Regions from separate parts of the Pseudomonas sp. MF08831 genome, predicted to be linked through region 2. Evidence: predicted binding sites of a transcription regulator. Region 2 holds the regulator's gene; each other region holds the start of a gene.
The links. The regulator sigma-54, encoded in region 2, starts transcription at its own class of promoters, with help from an activator protein. The targets are predictions, from matches to a motif close to ANTGGCATNNANNTTGCTNT.

Region 1: the regulator sigma-54 is predicted to act here: its motif matches at 1,988-2,007, upstream of AC19YS_RS02745 (circularly permuted type 2 ATP-grasp protein).
Region 3: the regulator sigma-54 is predicted to act here: its motif matches at 2,356-2,375, upstream of glnK (P-II family nitrogen regulator).

Annotation. Positions count from the first base shown of each region.
Region 1 is NZ_JCBCUX010000001.1:573,522-577,644, reverse strand. Features, by position in the region: gene AC19YS_RS02750 (alpha-E domain-containing protein) at 1-541, opposite strand, end outside; gene AC19YS_RS02745 (circularly permuted type 2 ATP-grasp protein) at 546-1,955, opposite strand; gene AC19YS_RS02740 (ribonuclease E inhibitor RraB) at 2,440-2,781, opposite strand; gene AC19YS_RS02735 (hypothetical protein) at 2,995-3,231, opposite strand; gene AC19YS_RS02730 (START domain-containing protein) at 3,335-3,940, opposite strand; gene AC19YS_RS02725 (YkgJ family cysteine cluster protein) at 3,982-4,123, opposite strand, start outside.
Region 2 is NZ_JCBCUX010000005.1:224,002-228,124, reverse strand. Features, by position in the region: gene lptA (lipopolysaccharide transport periplasmic protein LptA) at 1-317, shown strand, start outside; gene lptB (LPS export ABC transporter ATP-binding protein) at 317-1,042, shown strand; gene AC19YS_RS12825 (RNA polymerase factor sigma-54) at 1,227-2,720, shown strand; gene hpf (ribosome hibernation-promoting factor, HPF/YfiA family) at 2,796-3,101, shown strand; gene ptsN (PTS IIA-like nitrogen regulatory protein PtsN) at 3,111-3,575, shown strand; gene rapZ (RNase adapter RapZ) at 3,578-4,123, shown strand, end outside.
Region 3 is NZ_JCBCUX010000003.1:264,437-268,559, forward strand. Features, by position in the region: gene AC19YS_RS07470 (secondary thiamine-phosphate synthase enzyme YjbQ) at 1-224, opposite strand, end outside; gene AC19YS_RS07475 (ammonium transporter) at 433-1,773, opposite strand; gene glnK (P-II family nitrogen regulator) at 1,809-2,147, opposite strand; gene AC19YS_RS07485 (accessory factor UbiK family protein) at 2,571-2,834, shown strand; gene AC19YS_RS07490 (YifB family Mg chelatase-like AAA ATPase) at 3,048-4,123, shown strand, end outside.

The sequences.
Region 1 (4,123 bases), on a different contig from region 2:
CATCCAGCAGGCGCAGGGTGTTGTCGGCACGCTCGATGAAGGTGCCCAGCCGAATAAAGCGAAACGCGTCATTACGCATGATGGTGCCGTAGGTGGCGCCACGGAACAGGTGCGACCGCTCCTTGACCCACTCACAGAACCGGCTCATGCCGTAGCGGCTCAGCCCTTGCTGGGCGATATCACGAATATCCAGCCAAGTGGCGTTGATGTTTTCCCACATGTCGGCGGTAATTCGCCCACGCACTGCATGGGCGCTGGCGCGCGCGGCGCCGAGGCAACTGTAGATGCTCGCCGGGTTGGCCGCGTCCAACGCAAAGAAGTGCAGCAGGCGCTCGGCATGCAGTTCGCCGTGGCGCTCGTGGTAATCCTCCAAGGTGCCGGTGATCAGCAACGGCATGGCCAATTCGTGCAGGCCATCACCGCGCCCGTCCTGAGGCATCAGCGACAGCGAATAGCTGACATCAAGCATGCGCGCGAGGTTTTCCGCGCGTTCCAGGTAACGCGACATCCAGTACAAATCCGAGGCAGTTCTACTCAACATGGCATCAGTCCTCGACCACCCAGGTGTCTTTGGTGCCGCCGCCCTGGGACGAATTGACCACCAGCGAGCCTTCGCGCAGGGCCACGCGGGTCAAGCCGCCGGGCACCACGCGGGTTTCCTTGCCGGACAACACGAACGGCCGCAGGTCGATATGGCGCGGCGCGATGCCGTTTTCGACAAAAGTCGGACACGTGGATAAACACAGCGTCGGCTGCGCGATATAGGCGTGGGGCTTGGCTTTGATGCGGGCGCGGAAGGCTTCGATTTCCGCTTTTGTCGACGCCGGGCCCACCAGCATGCCGTAGCCGCCGGAACCTTGGGTTTCCTTGACGACCAGGTCCGGAAGGTTGGCCAGCACGTGGGACAATTCGTCGGGCTTACGGCATTGAAACGTAGGCACGTTCTTCAGAATCGGCTCTTCATCCAGGTAAAAACGGATCATCTCGGTGACGAAGGGATACACCGACTTGTCATCCGCCACCCCGGTGCCAATCGCATTGGCCAACACCACATTGCCCGAGCGATACGCCGCGAGCAGGCCGGGCACGCCGAGCATGGAGTCCGGGTTGAAGGCCAGTGGGTCGAGAAAGGCATCATCGAGGCGACGGTAGATCACATCCACGGCCTTGGGGCCGTCTGTGGTGCGCATGAATACGCGGTCATCGCGCACGAACAAGTCGGCGCCTTCCACCAGTTCCACACCCATTTCCCGCGCCAGAAAGGCGTGCTCGAAAAACGCGCTGTTAAAGCGCCCCGGGGTCAGCACCACCACGCTGGGGTTATCCAGGGGGCTCGAGCTTTTCAGCGTGTCGAGCAACAGGTTGGGGTAATGGTCGATGGGCGCGATGCGCTGGGCGGCGAACAACTCGGGGAACAGGCGCATCATCATTTTGCGGTCTTCGAGCATGTAACTGACGCCGCTCGGTGTGCGCAGGTTGTCTTCCAATACGTAGTAAGTGCCGTCGCCATCGCGTACGAGGTCGACACCGGAGATGTGGGAATACAGACCGCGGTGCAGGTCAAGGCCCTGCATGGCCAACTGATACTGCTCGTTGGCCAGCACCTGTTCGGCGGGGATGATTCCGGCTTTGATGATGCGTTGCTCGTGGTAGAGGTCGGCGAGAAACAGGTTCAGCGCCTTGACCCGTTGAATGCAGCCGCGCTCGACAATCCGCCACTCACTCGCCGGAATGCTGCGCGGGATGGTGTCGAAAGGAATCAGGCGCTCGGTGCCCTGCTCGTCCCCGTAAAGGGTGAAGGTGATCCCGGCGCGGTGGAACAGCAAATCGGCTTCACGCCGGCGCTGGGCCAGCAGTTCGGCGGGGGTTTCAGCTAACCAGCGAGCGAACTCGCGGTAATGGGGCCGGACCTGCCCTGCCCCGTCGTACATTTCATCGTAATAAGTGCGGATCATGCCGTACTCCTTGTCACCCGGGCGCGAGAACCGTCGCAAGGCCCGTGCCAGCGGCATAAACACTTAGAAATCAGTGAGTTGAATAACCTACGGGTTTCGCGCGCACCGTCCTGGTGCGTAGAACGCCCGCTGTCCTGTACCACGCTTCATCGCAATGCGGGCTTTGACTATCAACAGCATAGTCAGAGTTGATTTCACTGCCCGGTCACGCTTGCGGATAATCCCCACACCGGCTGACCAGGATGTTTCCTGAGATGTCAGCGAACCGCTCTTCCCTTTAGGCCACCCTGTTTGGGTGGTTTTTTTTGCGCGGTAGAAAGCCAAGAGCCCGGCTTGCCGGCGATCGCGACGTTAAAAGACGCTATCAGCAGCAGGCCGGGCTCGTAGTGGGTGGCTATATTGAGGATGCGGTTGTGAGGCGTGCACAAACAAAATCGGCCGACCCAAGGGTCAGCCGATACGCGGTGTTGCTCATCAAATGCCGCTACATGGGTAACCCACGCACCTCCTGCTTGACGCCCCATCCCTCGATGATCCCGCCCAAAGGCTCGACCACCGCTTCAAAGTCTTGCTCGAAGTCTCCTATGCCGTCGTAGGTGGCGAACATGATTTTGCTCAGTTCCAGGTACCAGGCGCCATCATCGCGCGCGCTGACCTGGGCATTCAGGGATTCCCCACGAAATCGACCCGCAGCCCTGCGCGCCCGTTCCTCATCCGGGAAAATGGCGTAGAACTCGATGGGGTGAAACCGTGAGAAGTCGAAACCGCCTTCTTTCATGCGGCGCAGTACGTTGGTGCTGATGTCTTCTTGATAGGCTGTGCTCATGAAACGTCCTCCTCAAACTGATGGATAGACTTTCCGTGCTTCCCGAAGACCGCGCCCTGCTGGCGCGGGTGCTACGGCATTAACGACACCGCGGGAAAACAAGCATGTAGCTGACAAGACCAGACCTTAGCGATTCATTCGCTGATCTCGATTGCAGAGTAGCGCGAAGCTATCACCTCCACCAGAGGCGCTTGAAGGGCATACAGGCAATGTTCAGGCGGCGGGCGAAATGTCGAGGATTTGAATACTGTTCTGGTCTTTCAGAATCTTGACCGTAGGCTCGGGTTTGCGCCCTTCCAAATCATTCAGGTCAAGTTCGGCGGCCACTGGCACCAGCTTGTTACGAATCATGTGTGCCGCGTCTTCGAGGCTGGGCTTCTGGTCGCAGCTGAACTGCTCGACGGACTGAACGCCGTGATCATCAACGAAGGTAATCTGCCACTTTTGCATCGGTGCCTCCTCGATAAAACCCGTGTGTGGGCTTACAACTATCTGGACCTTGAGGGCTCGGCAAACGTTCCACTCAAGTCAGGAGGCACCTGATTAATGACACTTATTTTTCAGCGTGTTCTTTCAAGGCTTTCAAGGTGTTGAACGGCGCGTCCACCACAAACTTGTTGGCCAGCCACGATGGCACGCTGCCGCCTGGTTCGGTGTGCACCTGGTAGGTCACTTCGGTCTGGTTGTCGCCTTTTGGCACAAGCTTCCAGTAGCCGTCTACCTGGGCAACGCGCACGTAACCTTTTACTTCCGGCTGGTAAGTCGGCACTTCCAGCAATTTGCGGGTCACGGTGCCATCGGCGGCCTTGGACGTGGTGATTTCGAGGATCGAATCGCGGTCGGTCACCGGGAACGGTGCCTTGAACTGGGTGTAGGTCCAGCTCTTGTCGCCTTCGGTCTTGAGCAGTTTTTGCGATTTGCATTCGTGGATCCAGGAGCAGGCGCCGGCCACGTCTTCCTGCAGGGCCTGGATCTTGGCGACAGGCGCCTTGATCAGCGTCACACCGCGGTAGGCCTTGTATTTGGAGCCGGCAATTTCGCTCAGGGACACCTTGATACCGTCCTCGTCCTTGGCGACCTGCCAGTCCTCAGCCTGCGCCGTGGCAGCGAACAACACCGTAAAACCGCACAACACAGCCACTCGTTTCAGCGAACCCATTGTTGTATTCCTTATTGTCGAAGTTCCGATAGTAAAGCCCATCAAGCCGCCGTCATCTGCTCCCACCAGCCGATCAACCGGATCGCATCGGCCTGGTCGTTGCCACAGACATCCAGATCTGCCTTGAAATCACTGCACACCGCTGGGCGTTCCGGTTGACCGAACAGCAGGCATAGCTGTTCG
Region 2 (4,123 bases):
ACCTGGCCTATTTCGAACAGAAGCAGGCTGCTGCAGATCCTGCTCCGATGAAGGGCTACGGCAAGACCATCCAGTATCACGCCCAGCAGAACCGTATCATCCTGATCGATCAGGCCAGGGTTGTGAGCAGCGACGGCAATACCACGGACGGTGAGAAAATCACCTATGACACCGTGAAGCAGATCGCTCAGGCTGGTCGTGCCACCGGCGCGAAGATCGGCACGCCGAAGCCGCGTATCGACATGGTTATCCAGCCCAAGCAGAAAGACGCTGCCGCTCAGCCTGCGGCTAAACCCGCTGCGAAGAAGGCAAACTAATGGCAACCCTCAAAGCCCAGCATCTGGCCAAGGCTTACAAAAGCCGTCAGGTCGTGCGCGACGTCAGCCTGTCGATCGACAGTGGCCAGATCGTCGGCCTGCTCGGCCCTAACGGTGCCGGCAAAACCACATGCTTCTATATGATCGTCGGGCTGGTCCAGGCGGATCAGGGCCGTGTATTGATCGACGACCTCGACGTGAGTCACCAGCCAATGCACGGTCGCGCACGCGCAGGTATCGGCTATCTCCCCCAGGAGGCGTCGATCTTTCGCAAACTGTCGGTGTCGGACAACATCATGGCGATCCTCGAGACCCGCAAGGAACTCGACCGTGACGGCCGCCGCAAGGAGCTGGAAAGCCTGCTTCAGGAATTCCACATCAACCACATTCGCGACAACCTCGGCATGAGCCTGTCCGGTGGTGAGCGCCGTCGCGTGGAAATCGCACGTGCACTGGCAACCGCACCGAAGTTCATCCTGCTGGACGAACCGTTTGCCGGCGTTGACCCGATCTCGGTCGGCGACATCAAACAGATCATCCATCACCTCAAAGCCAAGGGCATCGGCGTGTTGATCACTGACCACAACGTCCGTGAAACCCTCGATATCTGTGAGACGGCTTATATCGTCAACGATGGCCAACTGATCGCCGAAGGCGATTCCGCCACCATCCTGGCTAACGAACTGGTCAAGGAAGTGTACCTGGGCCACGAGTTCCGCCTGTAAGCATCGTGGTGTCACGGCTGTTCGCCAAGGCGCGCGGGAGTCAATAAAAACCTCGTTTTTTTATTGTTACCGCGCTCTAGGCAAAGCCCCCGACATCAGGCATATAATTTGCTTATGTTTGGCGCTCACGCGCCCTGTCGTGGATGGCGCATTGCGCCGGCGAATAAGGTGTTAAGCCCCTGCCATGAAACCATCGCTAGTCCTGAGAATGGGCCAGCAGCTGACGATGACACCGCAGCTGCAACAGGCCATCCGCCTGCTCCAATTGTCGACCCTGGACCTGCAACAGGAAATCCAGGAGGCCCTGGAGTCCAATCCGATGCTCGAACGCCAGGAAGAAGGCGACGACTTCGATAATGCAGACCCGCTGGCCGACAACATCGAGCAAAAACCCAACTCCGACGTGCAGGAACCCTCCTACCAGGAAACCGCCCCAACGGTGGATAACCTTGAGGAAGGCGAATGGAACGAACGCATTCCCAACGACCTCCCCGTGGATACCGCGTGGGAAGACGTTTACCAGACCAGCGCCAGCAGCCTGCCCAGCAATGACGATGACGAATGGGATTTCACCACCCGCACGTCCGCTGGCGAAAGCCTGCAAAGCCATTTGTTGTGGCAACTTAACCTCGCGCCGATGTCCGACACCGATCGCCTGATCGCTGTCACCCTGATCGACTGCATTAATAACCAGGGCTACCTGGACGAAACCCTTGATGAAATTCTCGAGGCCTTCGACCCGGAACTGGACATCGAGCTGGACGAAATCGAAGCCGTCCTTCACCGCATTCAACAGTTTGAGCCCGCCGGCATTGGCGCCCGCACCCTCAGCGAGTGCCTGCTGCTGCAATTGCGTCAACTGCCCGCCAAGACACCTTGGCTCGCCGAGGCCCAGCGCCTGGTCACCGACTACATCGACCTGCTGGGCAGCCGCGACTACAGCCAGTTGATGCGCCGCATGAAGCTCAAGGAAGACGACCTGCGCCAGGTCATCGAGCTGGTACAGAGCCTCAATCCGCGCCCCGGCTCGCAAATCGAGTCCAGCGAAGCCGAATACGTCGTTCCCGACGTGATCGTGCGCAAGGACAACGAACGCTGGCTGGTGGAGCTTAACCAGGAATCGGTGCCACGTTTGCGCGTCAACCCACAATACGCAGGCTTTGTGCGCCGCGCCGACACCAGTGCCGACAACACCTTCATGCGCAACCAGTTGCAGGAAGCGCGCTGGTTCATCAAGAGCCTGCAAAGCCGCAACGAAACCCTGATGAAAGTGGCCACCCAGATCGTCGAGCACCAGCGCGGCTTCCTGGAATATGGCGACGAGGCAATGAAACCGTTGGTGCTGCATGACATCGCCGAGGCGGTAGGCATGCACGAATCAACGATTTCCCGGGTGACCACGCAGAAGTTCATGCATACCCCACGGGGTATTTATGAGTTGAAATACTTTTTCTCCAGCCATGTCAGTACCTCCGAAGGCGGCGAATGCTCGTCCACGGCGATCCGCGCGATCATCAAAAAACTGGTTGCTGCGGAAAATCAGAAAAAGCCGTTGAGTGACAGCAAGATCGCTGGTTTACTGGAGGCACAAGGCATTCAGGTCGCCCGTCGAACCGTCGCCAAGTACCGCGAGTCCCTCGGGATCGCGCCTTCCAGCGAGCGTAAGCGTTTGATGTGACGGGCGGGCCATAGCGTTCCAGTGGCGGGTATTCCTACCCGCCGCTTTATGCACTGGCAACGAAGGAGAAGCTGTATGCAAGTCAACATCAGTGGACACCAACTAGAAGTTACCAAGCCCCTGCGTGAGTACACCGAGAGCAAGCTGAACAAGCTTGCGGGGCATTTTGACAAGATCACCAACGTGCAGGTCATCATGGAGGTCGACAAGCTCAAGCAAAAAATCGAGGCCACCCTGCACGTACCGAATGCGAAGCTAGTCGCCAATGCGGAGCATGAAGACATGTACGCAGCGATTGACTCGCTCTACGACAAGCTGGACCGCCAACTCATAAAGCATAAGGAAAAGTATCTGCACCTGATGCAAGGTACAGGTCGTTAACTCTCCCCCATGATCCAACTTGAAACCATCCTGACCCCCGGCCGTTCACTCGTGAACGCGCCGGGCGGCAGCAAGAAGAAAGCCCTCGAACACATCGCTAACCTGATCAGCCGTGAAGTGCCTGAGCTGGATGAGCAAGTTGTGTTCAAGGCTCTGATTGACCGTGAAAAGCTGGGTTCGACCGGTTTTGGTAACGGCATCGCCATTCCTCACTGCCGCCTTGAAGGCTGTACTTCGCCCGTAAGTGCACTTTTACACCTGCAAGAAAAAATCGATTTTGATGCCATCGACGGCGCCCCGGTTGACCTGCTGTTCGTGCTGCTGGTCCCGCAGGCCGCCACCGATGCACACCTGGAGCTGCTCCGGCAGATCGCCAGCATGCTCGACCGCAAGGAAGTACGCGACAAACTGCGCAGTGCCAGCAGCAACGAGGCGCTCTATCAGGTTGTCCTGGATGAACAAAACAGGCAGTAATCATGCGTTTGATCATCGTCAGCGGCCGCTCCGGCTCGGGTAAAAGCACCGCACTCAATGTCCTTGAAGACAACGGCTTCTATTGCATCGACAACCTGCCCGCCGGCCTGCTGCCGGAATTGGCCGAGCGTGCGCTGATTCATACTGAGTTGGCGCAGCCGTTGGTTGCCGTTTCAATTGATGCCCGTAATCTGCCCAGCCACCTCTCGCGCTTTCCTGAATTGCTCGAAGAAGTGCGGGCCAAGCACATCAATTGCGACGTGCTGTACCTGGATGCCGACGAAGAGACGCTGCTCAAGCGCTTCTCTGAAACCCGTCGACGCCATCCTCTGAGCAGCCCTCACCGCTCGCTGGCCGAGGCCATTGAGGACGAGACCACGCTGCTGGGACCGATCATCGACCTCGCCGATCTCAAGATCAACACCACCGGCCTGAACTTGTATCAGCTGCGCGACGCCATCAAGCTACGCCTGCTGAATCAACCAGAGCCTGGCACGGCATTTCTCGTCGAGTCGTTTGGCTTCAAACGAGGCATGCCGGTCGATGCC
Region 3 (4,123 bases), on a different contig from region 2:
CGCCCTTGCGGCACCAGCGAGTTGAAAAAACGCTCGAAGTCACGGCGAACCGCCGGGTCGGCATTTTCGTTGACCGTCAACGAAGCCGAGGTGTGCTGCAACCACAAATGCAACAGGCCCACACGGCACGCCTTCAATTCAGGCAGGCCGGCGAGCAACTCATCCGTCACCAAGTGAAAGCCCCGGGGCTTGGCCCGCAGGGTTATCAGGGTCTGTTGCCACATACAGTTCTCCGCCTATCGGCGCGCATTCTAGCGCGCTCTGGAAAAAAACAAAGTACCGAATACACCTACATGCCTGTAAGACATTCACACCCTTAAAAGTGCCGTGTGGTTCCCATCACAAAGTCGGCATAAACCCGTACACCTTTAGCCACAGACAAACCCCAGACAAAAAAATGCCCGGCAAGCCGGGCATCTTTTTTTCGCGTACTTACAAGTTGTAGCCGCGCTCGTTGTGTTGTGCCAGATCGAGGCCCACGGCCTCTTCTTCGTCGGTAACCCGCAGGCCCATGACCATGTCCAGCACCTTGAGGATGATGAAGGTCACGATAGCCGTGTAGATCACGGTGAAGCCGACGCCTTTGCACTGGATCCAGACTTGCGCTGCGATGTCAGTGGTCGCCGCGTTGAAGCCGCCCAGAGACGGAGCCGCGAACACGCCGGTCAGGATCGCGCCGAGGATACCGCCGATACCGTGCACGCCGAAGGCGTCCAGGGAGTCGTCGTAGCCCAGTTTGCGTTTCAGGGTAGTGGCGCAGAAGAAGCACACCACGCCCGCCGCCAGACCAATCACCAGGGCGCCCATTGGGCCCACGGTGCCCGCAGCAGGGGTGATTGCAACCAAACCTGCCACCACACCCGAAGCGATGCCCAGTGCGCTTGGCTTACCGTGAGTGACCCACTCGGCAAACATCCAGCCCAGCGCGGCAGCAGCGGTCGCAATCTGAGTGACCAGCATCGCCATACCGGCAGTGCCGTTGGCCGCAGCCGCAGAGCCGGCGTTGAAGCCAAACCAACCGACCCACAGCATGGCAGCACCGACCAGGGTGTAACCCAGGTTGTGAGGCGCCATCGGCGTGGTTGGGAAGCCTTTACGCTTGCCGAGTACCAGGCACGCCACCAGGCCAGCCACACCGGCGTTGATGTGCACCACAGTGCCGCCGGCGAAGTCCAGCACGCCCCAATCGCCCAGCAACGAACCCGGACCGCCCCACACCATGTGCGCAATCGGTGCGTAGACCAGGGTGAACCAGACGCCCATGAAGATCAGCATCGCGGAGAACTTCATACGCTCGGCGAAGGCACCGACGATCAGCGCAGGCGTAATGATGGCGAACGTCATCTGGAAAGTGACGAACACCGCCTCAGGGAACAGCGCCGCAGGGCCGGTGATGCTCGCCGGGGTGACACCCGACAGGAACAGTTTGGACAGGCCGCCCACGAACGAGTTGAGGTTGACGACGCCTGCTTCCATACCGGTAGTGTCGAACGCCATGCTGTAGCCGTAAACGAACCACAAAATGGTGATCAAGCCGGTGATGGCGAAGCACTGCATCATCACGGAAAGAATGTTTTTGGAGCGAACCATGCCGCCATAGAACAGCGCCAGGCCTGGAATGGTCATGAACAGCACCAGCGCGGTGGATGTGAGCATCCACGCCGTGTCGCCGGAATTGAGGACTGGAGCGGGGGCTGGGTCCGCCGCCAATGCCAGGGCCGGCATTACGAGGGACAACAGGGCTCCTAGCCCTGCGAATTTACGCAGAGTCATATTGTTTTCTCCTGGGGCGTTGGGGGTTTGGCGGCTTAGATTGCGTCGGTATCGGTTTCGCCGGTACGGATGCGAATAGCCTGTTCCAGATTGACCACGAAGATCTTGCCGTCACCGATCTTGCCGGTGTTGGCCGCCTTGGTTATCGCCTCGATAACCCGGTCAAGATCCTTGTCGTCAATGGCGACATCAATCTTCACCTTTGGCAGAAAATCGACCACGTATTCCGCGCCGCGATACAGCTCGGTGTGACCCTTCTGCCGACCGAAGCCTTTGACCTCAGTAACGGTAATGCCCTGCACGCCGATCTCGGACAGCGACTCGCGTACATCGTCCAACTTGAACGGCTTGATGATGGCAGTGACTAGCTTCATGAAAACTCTCTCCCGAATTGGTGGACTTGCCCCAGGAAAACAAACCCGTCTCAAGTCTAAGCGCAGTGCCTGGCTTTGTAACGCGTCGTCGCCTCGGCATTTACCGTTGCGACGCCAGCGAACCACTGGTGACGAAACCTGTACCCCTGATCCGTCGGCGCACTGCATTCGTCACAGCGACTGCATCAGTGCATGGGTCATGATCGTCTAAGCAGAAAGCTTGCCAGCTCCGTAAAAATCACTGAAATCAGTCCTTTGCCCACTTATGCCCACCTGCGGGGCGTTTTGGCGACGCCAATGCGCACAAAAACAGTGCGCAGCCGCCCGGGGCACTGCGCGAAAAGCGTGCGCTCCAGGCGGTGAAAAAGACTATAGACGCTGCGTGATACACTGCCCGCCAACCGTTTTTCCGGAATGTTTCCCATGCTCGCGCCCAAAGATCTCCTAGACGCCCTGAGCGGCCACGCCTCTCGCCTGTTCAGCGGCGAAACCCCGCTGCCTCGCAACGAAATCGAAAGCCAGTTCAAGGCGCTGCTGCAAAGCGGCTTCAGCAAGCTCGACCTGGTGAGCCGTGAAGAATTTGACAGCCAAATGGTGGTGCTGGCCCGCACGCGTGCACGGCTGGAGAGCCTCGAGGCGAAAGTCGCGGAGTTGGAAGCGCGGCTGACGCCACCTGCTGCTGAATAAACACGCTCAGTGTGGGAACTGGCTTGCCTGCGATGGCATCGACTCGGTGTAACTGATACACCGAGGCGCCCGCATCGCAGGCAAGCCAGCTCCCACATTTGCTCTACGTTGCGCTCTGGATACGTTCTGTAAAACCTCCCCCGCCTCGCTCTTCGCCACCTCGTCTACCCTTGAAAAACCCGCAGGAAGCGGCCCTCCACTCAAGGAACGAGCATGTCCCTCGCCATCGTCCACAGCCGCGCCCAGATTGGCGTCGAAGCCCCTGCCGTCACGGTTGAAGTGCACATGGCCAATGGTCTGCCATCCCTGACACTGGTGGGTCTGCCGGAAACCGCCGTCAAGGAAAGCAAGGACCGCGTGCGCAGCGCCATCCTGAACTGCGCGCTGCAATACCCAGCCCGGCGCATCACCCTCAACCTCGCGCCCGCCGACCTGCCCAAGGACGGCGGGCGTTTTGACTTGGCGATTGCCTTGGGCATCCTGGCTGCAAGCCTGCAGGTGCCGTCGTTGATGCTGGATGACGTGGAATGCCTGGGCGAATTGGCACTGTCCGGCGAAGTACGCGCAGTCAAAGGCGTGTTGCCGGCAGCACTGGCAGCCCGCAAGGCCGGACGCACCGTGATAGTGCCGCGGGCGAATGCCGAGGAGGCGTGCCTGGCCTCTGGGTTGAAGGTGATTGCGGTGGATCACTTACTGCAAGTGGTGGCGCACCTGAATGGGCAGGTGCCGATCGAGCCCTATAAGTCCGATGGCTTGCAGTACTTGAACAAACCCTATCCAGACCTGAGCGAAGTACAAGGCCAACTGGCGGCCAAGCGCGCGCTGCTGATCGCTGCGGCGGGCGCGCATAACCTGCTGTTCAGCGGGCCGCCCGGCACCGGCAAGACCTTGCTGGCCAGCCGGCTGCCGGGGTTACTGCCACCGTTGAGCGAGCAGGAAGCGCTGGAAGTGGCGGCGATCCAGTCGGTGGTCAGCCTCGCACCACTGAGCCATTGGCCGCACCGGCCGTTCCGTCAGCCACACCACTCGGCCTCGGGGCCGGCGCTGGTGGGCGGCGGGTCAAAACCGCAACCGGGGGAAATCACCCTCGCCCACCACGGCGTATTGTTTCTGGATGAGTTGCCGGAGTTTGATCGCAAGGTCCTGGAGGTGCTGCGCGAACCGCTTGAATCGGGACACATCGTCATTTCCCGTGCGCGCGACCGAGTGAGTTTCCCGGCACGCTTTCAACTGGTGGCGGCCATGAACCCCTGCCCTTGCGGGTATATGGGCGAACCGAGTGGGCGCTG